DNA from 2 places in the Paenibacillus sp. NPDC058177 genome. Region 1 is predicted to be linked to the other one. Evidence: predicted binding sites of a transcription regulator. Region 1 holds the regulator's gene; the other holds the start of a gene.
The links. Region 1 encodes Rex, which represses fermentation and respiration genes when NADH is low (regulators of the CRP and FNR family bind a similar motif). Its sites were predicted from a motif close to TTGTGAAATATTTCACAA; they were not measured.
Positions count from the first base shown of each region.

Region 2: the regulator Rex is predicted to act here: its motif matches at 1,523-1,540, upstream of pflB (formate C-acetyltransferase).

Region 1 covers NZ_JBHVVB010000001.1:21,525-29,314, reverse strand. Annotated here, with positions in the region: gene ACFVU8_RS00160 (AAA family ATPase) at 1-19, opposite strand, end outside; gene ACFVU8_RS00155 (hypothetical protein) at 12-554, opposite strand; gene ACFVU8_RS00150 (cell wall elongation regulator TseB-like domain-containing protein) at 1,784-2,302, opposite strand; gene ACFVU8_RS00145 (amidohydrolase) at 2,357-3,658, opposite strand; gene ACFVU8_RS00140 (redox-sensing transcriptional repressor Rex) at 3,645-4,298, opposite strand; gene dinG (ATP-dependent DNA helicase DinG) at 4,714-7,572, opposite strand; gene ACFVU8_RS00130 (tetratricopeptide repeat protein) at 7,690-7,790, opposite strand, start outside.
Region 2 covers NZ_JBHVVB010000002.1:214,511-222,300, forward strand. Annotated here, with positions in the region: gene pflB (formate C-acetyltransferase) at 1-1,437, opposite strand, end outside; gene adhE (bifunctional acetaldehyde-CoA/alcohol dehydrogenase) at 1,694-4,315, opposite strand; gene ACFVU8_RS11075 (ABC transporter substrate-binding protein) at 4,804-6,264, opposite strand; gene ACFVU8_RS11080 (carbohydrate ABC transporter permease) at 6,396-7,268, opposite strand; gene ACFVU8_RS11085 (carbohydrate ABC transporter permease) at 7,270-7,790, opposite strand, start outside.

The sequences.
Region 1 (7,790 bases):
CTTTAGTCCATTTAGGCATTGTTCCAAACCCCCATCTTGGCCGGCTTGCGCGGCAGAATAATGAATTTGCTATCTTTGCCGCTGCTCAGGCTTACATAGACATTGCTATCGTCAATCTCTGTCGTTGCAACAACACCCTTGTATTCCGTATGACTCTCCTTCAATCCGTCAAGCGTCGACGGAATCAATGTATATTTACCGCTCTCCATGGCTTCTGCCACTGAGAACATTGCTTTATTCCAATAATCATCCAGCATTGCGCTGGAGTGCTGATCGACATCAAGCTTCAATGTGCGGCCGTTGATAGCCGATTTGCCTTCGGTCGAAACATATTGAACCAGTTCACGCATTTTCGTGCCCGGCTTAAGATCGAGTTTCAAAGTCACCTGATCGCGGTTAATAGTAATCTGAGACTTGTTGACACCTTCATAGCCAGCCACTATCTTTTGGAGCGGTTCCTGAATCACAAATTCACGATAGAGAAACCATCCACCAAATAACAAGGCAGCTGTCAACAGTGACGTTAGCAGTACAGGTACAAGACGCAGTTTCAAGAAACGTCCTCCTCTCGATGATTACAACAAGTATATGAATACGTCCCGGTATGCGATGATCCCTATGATCAGGGATTCAATTCGGCATGCCCTCTTGAATACAAATAGTAGTATATCACAGGTGTATATACGAAAACGAAAAAAAGTGTGAATATATTTAAAATTTTTGATTCTAATTTTTACAGATTTATCTAACCTTTTTTATTATTTATCGACAAAGCTCGCCCCAGAACTTAGTTCTGGGGCTTATTTTGATAAAAATATCTACCCGTAAATCTGACATCTGCATCTATACGAATTATCGATGATATACTAATAGATATAATTACATCGACTAATTTGATATACGATAGTCAATACGAAATTATATACTTTACGAACAAAAGAAAGTAACAAAAGAAAATAAAAAAATCAGCAAAAGAAATTAACAAAAACTAAGAGGAGCAAAGGGGAAGTTTGGAACTGTAGGAGTATCTGTAGGAGTATCTGTAGGAGTATCTGTAGGAGTATCTGTAGGAGTATCTGTAGGAGCGGAACGTTCGCCTGAAAGCTTACATAAGAATGGTTCGGCGGGAATGATTTTTACGTGGGAATGATTTCGCGGGAACGGTTCCATGAATATATTTACAAATGTAAACATCCACCCAGAATTTCACTTTCCACAATATGTAATGCATTATAATTATCTTTCATCGGCTCTCATTGGCTGTGGCCTATTTCAACCGATATTCCCCCACACCAATCGTTTTAACAGCGAGAAAAATAGTCCATCTCCCTAATTAGCAGCATTTTTGTACCTTATTTTTCTTGAATATAAAGAAATGAGGAAAATAAGGGCATTATTGTATCTTATTTTTCGAAAAAGCATCGCTGGACGAGTATTCTGGAAGATTTAAGGTACAATATTGCACTTAATTCCTATTAACTCTTAGCTGCAGAGAATTTAAGGTACAAAAATGCCGTTAATTCACTACGGGGATTCTTAATTATAGACTCTCTTTTGTCCTGGCCTAGTTTGTTATTTTAATACGTTCCAAATAGATCCATGAATTCTCGTGAAAATCGTCGTTAAGCAATCTCGTTATTGATACTCATCAGACAACATATCAAACCCTAATCAAAACGCAAACAAGCGAAACCGCCATCCGGTTCGCTTGTTTGTTTTTTCTTAAATCACACTTAACTTCCCCTTACTTTTATCCGCAAAGAGAGCCCAATGAGGTTCAGTCTCAGCGCTTCGGCAAACTGAAACGCCCTCCGATAGGCGTTCCGTCAGAAAAGCGGTAGAACTGATAATAATAACGATCTCCTTGTTCATAAAAAAGCTGCCAGGCATATTCCCCGTTATACACACCCGGGAGCAGCCTTTGAATCTTAATATCCGGAAGCTGTGCGCTGATGATGGACCTGATTTTAGCCTCCGATGTGCCCTTGCTCAGTTCTTCGCTGAATACCACATTGTCGCCCTCAGCAACTTTACCGTCCGTTGTAAAGCGAACCCACACCATGAGCTCGGTACCCGCCTCATTTTTCCCTGTCAGCACCCAATACACCGAGTTTTCATCCCAGACCGATTTCTGGGCCTTCTCCATTAGAGTCAAGCCCGCACGGCTCTTGGCGACTTCCTTTGCTGCATCCCGTTCTTTCCATTGGTCTTTCATGATAAAGGCGTAGAACTGAATTAGGCCGAGCAGCAAGAGCAGAAACACTGCCACTCCTATCAGGATCCATTTTTTCCTCTTTTTCAAGTTACAGCTTCCTTTCTACTTGTTCCGCGGCGGTGATGCCTATTCCTCGCCTGTCTACCGCTTCAACAGACCTTCAAAAGTTTCCTGTGCCTTGCGTCTGATAGCCTCTTCATCCAACGTTAGGCACTCCCCGTTCTTCACAATCTGCTTTCCGTTCACCCAGACATGGAGCACGTCTTTAGCACTGGCAGAATATACCGCATGTGAGAGCAGATCCGTATGTGGCAGGAGGTGCGGCTGGTCGATATCAATGGCAATAAAATCAGCCTTCATGCCGGGAGCAAGTCGGCCCACACCATCCAGGAAAAGTGACTTCGCACCGTACTCCGTAGCCATCAGCATGGCTTCTGAAGCCGGAACAGCTGTGGGATCACCGCTGAATCCTTTATGGATAAGAGCTGCCAGACGCATCTCTTCAAACAAGTCCAGATTGTTGTTGCTGGCTGCACTATCCGTGCCAAGCGATACGGTGACACCTGCATTCAGCAGGTCGATAACCCGGGCAATGCCGCTAGCCAGCTTCAGGTTGCTCCCAGGGTTATGGGAGACCCCGACATGGTGACGGGCCAGAATCCCGATCTCCTCGTCATTCAAATGCACACCATGCGCGACTAGCGATGGTCGTGTAAACATGCCTAGCTTCTCCAAGTGTTCGACAGGGCGCAGTCCGTATTCCTCTACGTTCTGCTCCACTTCCCGCTTCGTCTCCGACATATGCGTATGCAGCGGCAGATCCAGGTCATTGGACGCCTGTACGAACTTGACGAAAAACTCCGGCGGGCAAGTATAAGGAGAATGCGGGGACAGCATCGTTGTAATTCTGCCGTCTGCCTTGCCATGCCAGTCGCGAGCGAACCGGACAGCATCAGCCAGCTTCACATCCTGTACCTCCGGCGGACATAGACCGATAACGCCGCGTGTCAGAACTCCTCGCATGCCGGACTGCTCCGTAATCTCAGCTACCCGGTCCATTTTGTCATACATGTCCAAAAAGGTCGTCGTGCCGCCCTTCATCATTTCAAGTATGGATAACGAGCTTCCCCAGTAGATATCATCCGGGGTAAACTTGCCCTCCATTGGCCACATTTTCTCCTGCATCCAGACCTGAAGAGTCCGGTCATCACCATAGCCGCGCAGCAGCGACATCGCCGCATGACCATGGGTATTCACCAGACCAGGCATGAACAGCAGACGGCTGCCATCGATCACTTGCAGCTCTTCTTCAAGGCACGGCTCTTCTTCGCCTATGTATGTGATGAGATCATTCTCAATGATCATACAGCCGTTCAACACAGACAGAGGAGACCCAGGCACAAGAAACTTCCCGTTACGGATAAGAATCTTACTGCTGCTCATGCCCAATCTCCTCCTTTCCATCTTGCAAATAATAAGCCAGGCTCTGCAAATCGGTTGTGAAGTCGGCCGCATGAACACGGATATGCGCTGGCGTTTTTAGAATTACAGGTGCAAAGTTCAAAATCGCTTCAATACCGGATTCCACCAGGATATCAGCTACATTCTGCGCTTCGGTATCCGGTACAGTAATAATGCCGATACGGATGCCCTGCTCACGGATAGTGCTGCCCAGATCCTTCATGGGTTGTACAATGAGTGAGTTGATTTTCTGACCTACCTTGGGATCATAAGAATCAAAAATAGCGGTTATTTTCATCGTGTCCTTCAAGTAAGCATTGTAGTTGGACAAGGCATGTCCAAGATTACCGGCGCCTACCAGAGCCACGTTAATTTGCTGATCCAGTTTCAGTATATGGCGGATCTTCTCAATGAGATAAGATACATCATAACCGATACCTTTACGGCCGAAGTCGCCAAAATAAGCCAGATCCTTACGGATCTGGGCGGGGTTAAGATCCAGCTTCTGACCAAGTTCTTGAGAAGAAACTGTCGAGATTTCACGTTTTTGGAGATCGTTGAGGAATCGCAGGTATACAGGAAGTCTGCGTACCACCGCCTCCGAGATTTTATCCGATTTCATGTTTTCTCCTCCTAGATTAAGTGAAATAAAGATTCAAACAGAAGACAAAGCGTTACTCTGGTGAAGTTAAGGCTATAAGTCGCAAATCCATCTTCCCCAATATCCGCTTTCTTAAACCAGTGAAAAATGGCTCTGTTTCCCCAACTAACAGTATTTTTGTACCTTATTTTTCTTGAAAAATGCTAAAAAAGGATGATAAGGGCATTATTGTATCTTATATTTCAAAAAAGCACTCCGAAAGCGTATTACGGAAGATTTAAGGTACATTATTGCTCTTAATTTAAATTCACCCTTAACTTCAGACTTATTAGGGTACAAAAATGCCGTTAATTACACTTCGGAGATCATTAATGTGTTCTATATAGATTAATCCGATTGTTGAAAATAACGCATTACACAAGGAATGAAAGGGGCATTATTTGCCCCCTTCCTCCAGCCATTCTGCAATTCGGGGAACCATTTGCTCGGTCTTCATATGCTCCATCTTGGGACCGGGCAGCGAATACAGAAAATATTTACCGTAATAGGATTCAATCACCCTGGTATCATAAACAATAACGATCCCCCGGTCTTGTGCCGTCCGAACGAGACGGCCGAAGCCCTGCTTGAAGCGGATAACCGCCTGCGGCACGGAGAGCTTCATGAACGGGTTCTTCTTCTGCGCCTGTAGCAGCTCAGCCTTAGCCTCCGCAAGCGGATGATTCGGCGGCTGAAACGGCAGTCTGACGATGGCCAGGCAGGTTAGAGCCTCGCCCGGAATATCTACGCCTTCCCAGAAGCTGCTTGTGCCAAGCAACACAGAAGCGTTGCTGTCCTGGAAACGGCGGATCAGCTTGCTACGGCTTCCACCTTCGACTCCCTGGCCCAGTACACTGATATCCTGTGAAGCCAGAGCTTCCTTCAGGGGATCATAGACCTGGCGCAGCATACGGTAAGAAGTGAACAGCACCAGCATCCGTCCGCGTGTGATTACCGCAGCCTCCGCCAGTGATTGCACCAGCGTGTCCACAAAGCGGGCATCGCCTATGCTGCCCTTAACGCTCGGGAAGTCGCGCGGAATGACCAGCAGGGCCTGTTCACGGTACTTGAACGGAGAAGGCAGCAGCGAGGTCATCAGACGCCCCTGCTCCGCTGCCTCTCCGAGCCCCAGATTGTCAATCATGAATTGGAATGATTTATCGACCGACAATGTGGCCGAGGTCAGCACGATGCTGTTCTTCTTGTCGAAGAACAGCTCCTTAAGCTGGGCACTGACATCGACAGGCACCGCATAGAGTTGCAGGGACTTGCTGCGATAATTAGTGCTGGCTTCCAGCCAATAGACAACATTCACGTCGTTCAGATTCATAAAGAAGCGCACCTGTTCGCGAATGGCGCCCAAATCCTTAAAGAGACCCCCAAGATCGGTCACCAGACTGTCCGAGCTGGACTGACCCTCCTGTTCACGCATCTCGCTCAGCATCTTCTCACCCTTACGGATGACTTCGCTGAGGCTCAGGTGCATTGTATTCTCTAATGCCGCCAGCTCTTCCCAGTCCTTCGGCTTGCTTCCCGGCTGGAGACGAAGCACAAGCTGTCCCGCTTCCCCTGCGGCCGCATCGCTGCGCTCCGGCAGGAGAGTGTACAGCCTCTCGCTTAATACATCCCATGTCTCCTTCACCGTAAGCAAGTCCGGATAAAGCCTGTCAATGATGACACTCCATTCGGAAGCCTGCTCGCTACCGGAAGTTTGCAGAATCTGACGCAAGGCCGGAAGCTGTCCGTTACGGCTGTCCTTGTAGAGTCTACCGAGAGTATGTGACACTGTGAAATGCTTCATGTGCATGCCGAGATGCTTCCCGGCTACATCCTCCAGATGATGGGCCTCATCAATAACCAGATGCTCATAGGCTGGCAACAATTGATGTCCAGCCTTCACATCTGCAAACAGCTTGGAATGGTTCGTAATTACCACGTCCGCAATACCGGCCTCATGCTTGGCCCGGTGGTAATAGCACTTGCGGAACCAAGGGCAAGCACGGCCCAGGCACGAATCGGTGTCGCTTGCTACCGTCTCCCAGAAATCCCCGCCGCGTCCGCCGAGGTTCAGCTCCTCGTCATCCCCGGATTCACTCTGAGTCAGCCACACGATCATCTGCGCGGCAATGATGGCATCTTCCCTCGGACTCGTAAAGTCCCTTTTATTTATTTTATGTTCAAACTTGCGCAGACACAAATAGTGCCCTCTTCCCTTGAAGATAGCAGCCTTGAACGGAAATGGTACAACTTCGGTCAGCAGCGGAATATCGCGCTCCCGGAGCTGGTCTTGCAGATTAATGGTATGAGTGCTGACCATGACCTTTTGCTCGCTGCGAACGCTCTGATAAATTGCCGGAAGCAGATAACCCAGCGACTTGCCGGTTCCCGTCCCTGCCTCAATCAGCAGGTGCTTGTCCTCGGAAAGTGCGGTTATAACCTCGTTAAACATAATATCCTGCGCTTCCCGGCTTTCATAATGAGGTAACTTGTCCTTGAGCCGTTGTCTAATCTCATCCATATAATCAGAGAAAGATAATGAATGCAGTGGATTAGCACCATGCTGATCCCTTGGAGGCTCCAGCTCTGTCCAATCGCCTACCTTGAGGGCAAGCTGCCGGTAAAATGTTAAATCGCTCTCCGGCTGGAAAGTCTCCATCTCCCGTTCCCGCAGCAGCCCGTCGAAATACCAGCCAAGATCGCTGTCTTCTGCGGCGAATAACTCGCTAAGCCGCTGTATCGTTAGAAGCGGCAGGCTGTATAGCTCCTCCAGACATTGGAGCAGCACGAGCGCGGTAGCCAAAGCATCGCTGTCGGCCTGATGCGGCCGTTCATGCGTAATGCCGAAATGGCTGCTGACGGCACCCAGCTGATAAGTCGTCAGCGAAGGAAAGCAAATTTTCAGAAAATCGATCGTATCCAGAATACGGCCTTGAAACGGCAAATATCCGCATCGATCCAATGCATTTTGTAAAAAATGGAAGTCAAAGGCCACATTATGCCCTACCAGAACGACATCGTCCAGTAAAGGCACTAGCTCCATCATCATCTCATCCAGCTCTGGCGCATCCGCCACGTCGCTGTCGGTTATGCCTGTCAAGCCCGTAATAAAAGGAGGAATCGGCGCTCCGGGCTTGACAAAGGAACCATATACCCGGGAAATGGACCGGTCTTCTTCTATAATGGCAAGACCCACCTGGATGATTTCACCCACCGATTGGGTTCCCGTTGTTTCAAAATCAAGCACGGCAAATTTCATTGTAAGTTCTATTCCCTTTCACTTGAGACTCTTAATCAGCATAACAGAAGTTGCGAAAAAAGGCGATGCACCCCGCTGTCAACAGTGGAGGCATCGCTTCTGTGGCAAGACTGATGGTTATAAAAGCGAGACAAGCTGGCTGCCATACTGGAGTTGTCCCCCACGCTTACGGCACACTTCCAGATTCACAGTTGGTTCCGGCAGGGCCGGATCATGCT
Region 2 (7,790 bases), on a different contig from region 1:
TTTGAAACGTTTCATTACTTCTTCATAATCAAGAACATCGGAAGTGATGCGCGGAAGCTCAGGTCCAACTTGCACGCCGGATTTTTCATCAACACCACCATTGATAGCATACAACAGTGCTTTTGCCAGGTTGGCACGTGCGCCGAAGAATTGCATTTGTTTACCAATGCGCATTGCAGATACACAACATGCAATACCGTAGTCATCGCCATAGATCGGACGCATCAGATCATCATTCTCGTATTGAATGGAACTGGTCTCGATGGATACCTTGGCACAATATTTCTTGAAGCCTTCAGGCAATTTCTCGGACCACAGTACAGTCAAGTTCGGTTCCGGTGCAGGTCCCAGGTTGTACAGGGTGTGCAGGAAACGGAAGCTGTTCTTAGTAACGCGTGTTGTACCATCTACGGACATACCGCCAATGGATTCTGTAACCCAGGTAGGGTCACCACTGAACAGTTCATTATAGTCAGGTGTGCGCAGGAATTTAACGATACGCAATTTCATTACAAAATGGTCTGTTAACTCTTGTGCTTGTTCTTCGGTCAAAATACCTTCTGCGATATCGCGCTCAACATAGATATCAAGGAAAGAGGATACGCGTCCAAGGGACATTGCCGCACCGTTTTGTTCTTTGATTGCTGCAAGATATCCGAAGTACACCCATTGGAAAGCTTCTTTGGCAGTGTTAGCTGGCTTGGAGATATCAAAGCCGTGCATAGCTGCCATCTTCTTCAGTTCACCCAGTGCGCGGATCTGTTCGGAGACCTCTTCCCGAAGACGAATTACGGATTCGCTCATGGCATCTACTTCAAGATTCTTGAGATCTTGTTTCTTTTCGTTGACCAAGAAATCAATTCCGTAAAGCGCTACGCGGCGATAGTCACCAATGATCCGGCCACGGCCGTAAGCATCAGGAAGACCGGTAATGATACCCGCTCTGCGCGCTGCTCTCATTTCATCTGTATATGCATCAAATACGCCTTGGTTATGCGTTTTGCGAATGTTCGTGAACATGTCGACAATGCCTTGCGGAAGTTCAAATCCGTATGCGTTGCAGGCATCGATCATCATTTTAATACCACCGAACGGTTGGATGGAACGTTTGAAAGGCGCGTCTGTCTGAACGCCGACAATTTGCTCCTTGTCTTTGTCAATGTAACCAGGATTGTGCGAGACGATCGTAGATACAGTGTTCACATCTACATCAAGCACACCGCCGTTGGCAATTTCCCGTTTAGTCATTTCAGAAACAATTTTCCACAGCTCTTTGGTATTCTCAGTAGCTCCGGCGAGGAAATCTTCCTTGCCCAGGTAAGGGGTAATATTCTTCTCAATAAAGTCATTCACGTTAACTTTTCTGGACCATTTACCTTTTGTAAAACCGCGCCAACCCGACTTCACTTCTTGTACATCTTTTTCAATCACCGACATGCTAAATCCCTCCATCTATATTTATAGTATTGTAGAGATCGCGGGCTTGAAGGTTAATCCCGTGTCTCGCGACCCCATCTAATGGTTGTTATAAAATTCACAAAAGTGATTTTACAACTGGGATCGTTGTTTGTTTATATAAATATTTTAGTTTATTTTCTGAAAAAGGACTGTGACAAATATCACCTTTTCGGTGATATTTGTCACTAGCATCCAGTTTCTCAAGGAACAGAATTCTTAGCTTAAACCCTTGGTATTAGTTGTCAAATTTTCCGTAGAAAGCATTGCGGTATACGTCTGCAAGCTCGCTGACAAGCGGCATTTTTGGATTGGCAGTTGTACATTGGTCTTCGAATGCACGGTCAGCCAGATAGTCAACACGCGATTCGAAATCCTTAGGATCAAAGCCCAGCTGTTGGAACGACTCCTCAATACCCAGCTTTTTGTTCATGTCGCGGATAGCATTGATCAAGCTGGTAACCCCTTCTTCAGTGGTACGAGCTGGCAGTCCCAAAATACGGGCGATTTCTGCATAGCGCTCATCAGCAACGAAGTGCGAATATTTAGGGAACGAAGCAAACTTCGTTGGTTTCTTGGCATTGTAGCGGATAACGTGTGGCATAAGAATCGCATTGGTGCGACCATGAGCCGTGTGATATTGACCGCCCCATTTGTGCGCCAAGCTGTGGTTAATGCCCAGGAACGCGTTGGCAAACGCCATACCAGCAAGCGTGGAAGCATTGTGCATTTTCTCACGGGCCAGTGGATCAGCTTCCAGTGCCGATTTCTCCAGGTATTGGAATACGAGCTGGATAGCTTTGATGGCCAGACCATCGGAGTAGTCACTAGCCATAACCGACACATAGGCTTCAATCGCATGGGTCAAAACGTCCATACCTGTATCAGCAACAGCAGTTTTTGGCAAGCTGTATACGAACTCTGGATCAATGATAGCTACATCAGGTGTGAGCTCATAGTCAGCCAAAGGATATTTGGTGTGTTTTTCAGTTGTTTTATCCGTGATAACCGCGAAAGAAGTAACTTCCGAACCCGTACCCGAAGTGGTAGGAATGGCAACGAATTTAGCTTTGTTACCCAGTTTAGGGAACTTGTAGACCCGTTTACGGATATCCATGAATTTTTGTTTCAGACCGTTAAAGTCAGCGTCTGGGTGTTCATAGAACAACCACATACCTTTAGCTGCGTCCATAGGGGAACCGCCGCCAAGTGCAATGATGCAGTCCGGCTGGAATCTGTTCATCATAGCTGTACCTTTTTCCACTGTAGTTGTCGATGGATCTGGTTCTACTTCCGAGAACACTTCGATGGCTACTGGTGTTTGACGTTGACGCAAGTAGTGTTCAACTCTTTCCACATAACCCAGCTTCACCATCATAGGGTCAGTGATAATTGCAACACGTGTAATATCAGGCATTTTGGCAAGGTATTGAGTTGCACCTTTTTCGAAATAGATCTTGTCGGGTACTTTAAACCATTGCATATTCACGGTACGACGATTCACCCTTTTCACGTTGATCAGATTGATGGCAGTCACGTTTTGCGATACCGAGTTGCGTCCGTAAGATCCGCAGCCCAGGGTCAGCGAAGGGATATTAGTGTTGTAAATATCGCCGATGGCACCGTGTGTTGATGGCGAGTTTACCAGAATACGTCCGGTTTGCAGACGGTTCGAGAATTTCATGATCACTTCTTCATTGTTGGAGTGGATAGCCGAGCTGTGGCCCATGCCTCCGAACTCAACGATCTCGGCAGCACGTTCGATACCTTGATCAGCATTTTTAACTTTATAGCAAGCAAGTACCGGGCTAAGCTTCTCTGCAGACAGCGGGAATTTTGTACCTACACCTTCAAGTTCAGCTACCAGAATTTTAGTGCCTGCTGGAACTTGAATTCCGCACATTTCCGCGATCTTCGTTGCAGATTGGCCAACAATTGTCGGATTCACTGCACATTTTTCAACGTTCATTGCGCCGGAAGTCAGCTTGCCAGCTTCTTCTTTGTTAACAAAGTAACAGCCGTTCGCAATCATTTTCTTCTTCACTTGATCGAAGATAGCTTCTTCAATAATAACAGCTTGCTCGGATGCACAAATCATACCGTTATCGAATGTCTTGGAAAGAATGATGTCAGTTACCGCTTGGTCGATATTGGCACTCTTCTCGATAAAGGCAGGCACGTTACCAGGGCCTACACCCAGAGCCGGTTTACCACAGCTATAAGCTGCTTTAACCATCGCCGATCCGCCTGTTGCCAGAATCAGTGCAACGTCAGGGTTGTTCATCAAAGCGTTGGTTTTGTCCATCGTAGGCAATTCGATCCATTGGATACAGTTCTCAGGTGCGCCAGCTTTCACTGCTGCGTCATGTAGAATTTTGGCGGATGCTGCACTACACTCTTGCGCAGATGGATGAAAACCGAATATAATAGGATTACGTGTCTTTGCGGCGATCAAAGCTTTAAACATCGTGGTGGATGTTGGATTGGTTACCGGTGTGATACCCATAACGATGCCGACCGGTTCGGCGATCTTTTGGAAACTTTCGTAGGAGTTGTCTTCGATGACCCCTACGGTTTTGTCATATTTAATTCCGTGCCAGATATATTCTGTTGCGAAAATGTTCTTCGTAATTTTGTCTTCATAGACTCCGCGACCTGTTTCTTCTACGGCCAGTTTCGCCAGATACATGTGCTTGTCGAGTCCTGCCAGCGCCATTGCATGAACGATTGTGTTGACTTGCTCTTGATCCAGCTGCATGTACGCTTCTTGAGCCTTCTTGGCTTTATCTACCAAAGTCTGAATATATTCCTCAGCTGTTGGTTGCTTCACTTGGGCGGGCACTTCATTTTTAACTGCCATGTCCCTCGTCCTCCTGTCAATTTTTGAGTTGTTTTTCTCTACATGTTCATATTATCACATACTTTTCGTCTTGTATAGTGAAATCTTTCACAAAGTATAAAGTTTTTTTGACGTGTTTCAAAGCGCTTACATTCAATCATATTCAGGTATTTTAACCATATTTTATTTAAAAAATCGTTTAATTCCCCTGATTTTAGGCTTTTACCCAGCCTATTCCTTGTTATTTATAACTAAAAAGAAACCTCTTGCTCTTCATTCAACACTCCATGAATCACAGAAGGTTCACAATCCCTCTTCCCCGCTCAGTGCCAATCCTGCTCGCTTTTTCAATCTCAAACCTACCTAACAAAAAACGGCTATTAAAAAAGATCAACCAGTACTCTCTCGTTGATCCTATAATACGAAGGGATGCCCCTCACCATTCACATGGTTTCTGGGACATCCCTTTGTTCGTGCTATTCAGTTACAGCAATTATGCTGAAGTCTGATTATTGAACTTTGATTCCGTCGAAGAATTTCTCTTGGACTGTTTTAGCAGCAGCATCAAGCTGAGCTTTGGAATCCGTTCCTTTTTTGGAGAACAGCTCTTGAATGACATTGGACATTGTTGCATAGTAGTCCTGAGTATTGTACTGAGCTTCTGGCTTACCGTCCAGCAGGTTCATGATTTCCGGATTGTATTGGTAGACGTTTGTATACTTATCATAGACAGCTTTAGTCTTCTTACCGAATTCAGAATCAGCGGAGAAGTAGTCAAGAAGCGGCGGAATGAAGAATTTACCGTCTGCTTCACGTTGCTTGATTACCGCATCAAGTGCATCCAGACCCTTTTCAGAGAAGTAGTCGAATGTGATGTAACGGAAAGCCATTTCTTGCTCGTCTTTCGTTGCATTCGGGTTGATTACGAGATAGTCGCCACCAAGTACGCCTGTGTGCTTGCCGCCTTTTTCAGCTGCAGGCATTGGGTACGTCAACACCTCTTCAGGTTTCAAACCACCTTGGTTCAGGGCTTGCTCGATAACGCCGTCAGAACCGGCCATAACCATTGCAGTACGGCTTTGTTGGAACGCGCCTACAGCATCGCCCCAGCCAAGTGCCCAGTCTTGAGGAATAGCATTAGCTTCCCATCTAAGCTGCTTATAGAAGTCCAGTGCTTTCACACCAGCGTCGGAGTTGAATGTAGCTACAACTTTACCGCCGTCAATATTTTGAATTTCTCCGCCTGCTTCGAACAGGAAGTTGGTCCAGTTCCAGCCAGCTTCATTACCTTTACCCATTGGAGCAATACCAGAGATACCTTTTTTAGTATCAGCTGCGCCCTTGGCAGTGTTCAGCATATCGTCCCAAGTCCAGTCAAGTGGAGGAACAGCTACACCTTTTTCATCAAGCAGCTTTTTGTTGATCATTGTAGTGGTGACATAACCTTTTTGTGTTACGCCGTACACTTTGCCATCAATGATGAACTGATTCTGCAAGACAGGGTTAATTTCATCTTTGTGTTCATAGTTGTTCCAAAGATCTGTGATATCAGCTACCCAGCCCTTTTCAACCAGGAACTTAGCTTCTGTAGCAAAGGTATTGAAGAACGTTGGTGCCTCGTTGGCAGCCATTTTGATGCCGATTTCATTTACGTTGTACTGCCAGTCATCCTTAAGGATTTCAACATTTGGATATTCAGCTTGGAAACGCTTAATTTTGTCATCTTCCTGAGCTCTGATTTCTGTAAGGTCAGGTGTCGGATAGTGAATCTTGATTGTAACTTTTCTTTGGGTAATGTCATCCTTAGCTGCTGCATCGGTGCCGCTCGAATTGTCTGTTGCAGCATTCGTTGGGGCTGTAGTTGCATCCCCACCCTTGTCGCTGGCTGTATTACCGTTGTTACCGCCACAAGCGGAAAGCAACGAACCGGCCATTAGGAGGCTTAGTAGCATAGTGGAATACTTGCGCATTGAAACTCCCCTTTTCAATTTCATAATTATCTTACACATTGATCATAAAAGAGAAATCGTTTACAAACGAGGTGCATTTATATTCCTTTTATGTGTAAGTTTACGATTGGTAGTAGAATCAGACATTAAATTTAACCTTTGACAGCGGATAAAGCCACACCGCGCATAATGAACTTCTGGAAGATCAAGAATACGACAATTGGCGGCAAGCTGACAAGGAAAAGAATCGCAAACTTGATATTGGTATTGAGTGCCTTAACGCTAATAACATACTTATAGATCGCTGTTGCCAATGTGTACTTGTCATCACTATGCATAACGAGTGACGGCCAGAACCAGTCATTCCATGCTGTGGAGAAGATAAAGATGGCAAGTGTTGCGAAAATCGGAACCGACAGCGGTACTGCGATGGAGAAGAAGCTTCTTGGCTCCGAGGCTCCGTCGATCCGGGCAGCTTCGAAGATTTCAGGGTGAATACCGTCAAAGAAGTTCTTGAGCAACAGGAAATAGAATGTATTCGCACCTGCTGGCAGCCAGAAAGCTGCGTATTGGTTCAGCAAGCCCAGTTCCTTCAAGTTGACAAAGTTTGGAACCATATAACTGCTCGCCGGAATGAACAGGGTCATCAGGAAGAAGAAATAAATAGCTTTCTTATAAGGTACATTCATCCGGGAGATACTAAACGACGCCATCCCCAACACTACCAGGGTCATTAACATGTTACCCACAAAGATATAGATAGTGTTTCTTAGGTATGAAAACAGATCAATATAGTTCATTGCTTGCTTCAGGTTGTCAAAATGCCATTCCTGCGGGAAAAAGTGCGGCGGGAACGTGTTCACTTCTGTATTGGACTTGAGTCCGTTAAACATCATCATGAGTATAGGATACAACATGCTGAACACCATGGCACATATAACCAAAACCATTATTCCATATACGATTTTATTACTGGTCTGCTTAAGATCGTGTTCCGATAATATACCTCTATCTCCACTTTTCATCTTAGTTGTCCTCCTTGTTGAGCTTGAACTGTAAGACGCCCAAACCGCCCAGGACGATGAACATAAGCATGCCTAGTGCAGTAGCCGTTCCATAATCAAGTTTTGTAAACGCGTATTTAACCATCAGGAGCGCATAGGTCAACGTGGTGTTGTTAGGTCCACCATCAAGCAAAGCCATCTGTGACTGGTACCCTTGCGAAGTGCCGATAACCTGCAAAATAAGCATCAGAATGATCAGATTACGCATAGAAGGCAATGTAATATGACGAATACGTGCCCATACACCAGCACCGTCAATTTCTGCCGCTTCATACCAGTCACGCGGAATGCTCAGCACTGCTGCCAGATATATTAGCATCCCTGAACCGAATTGCTGCCAGGTCTCCATAAAGACGAGTGAAATCATAGACCACCTGGTGTCAGTCAAAAACGCAATTTGGTCGATTCCAAAAGTGCCAAGTAACGCATTGATTGGTCCAACCGGATCGTACAGCCATCTCCATAGTCCGTACAACACGACGC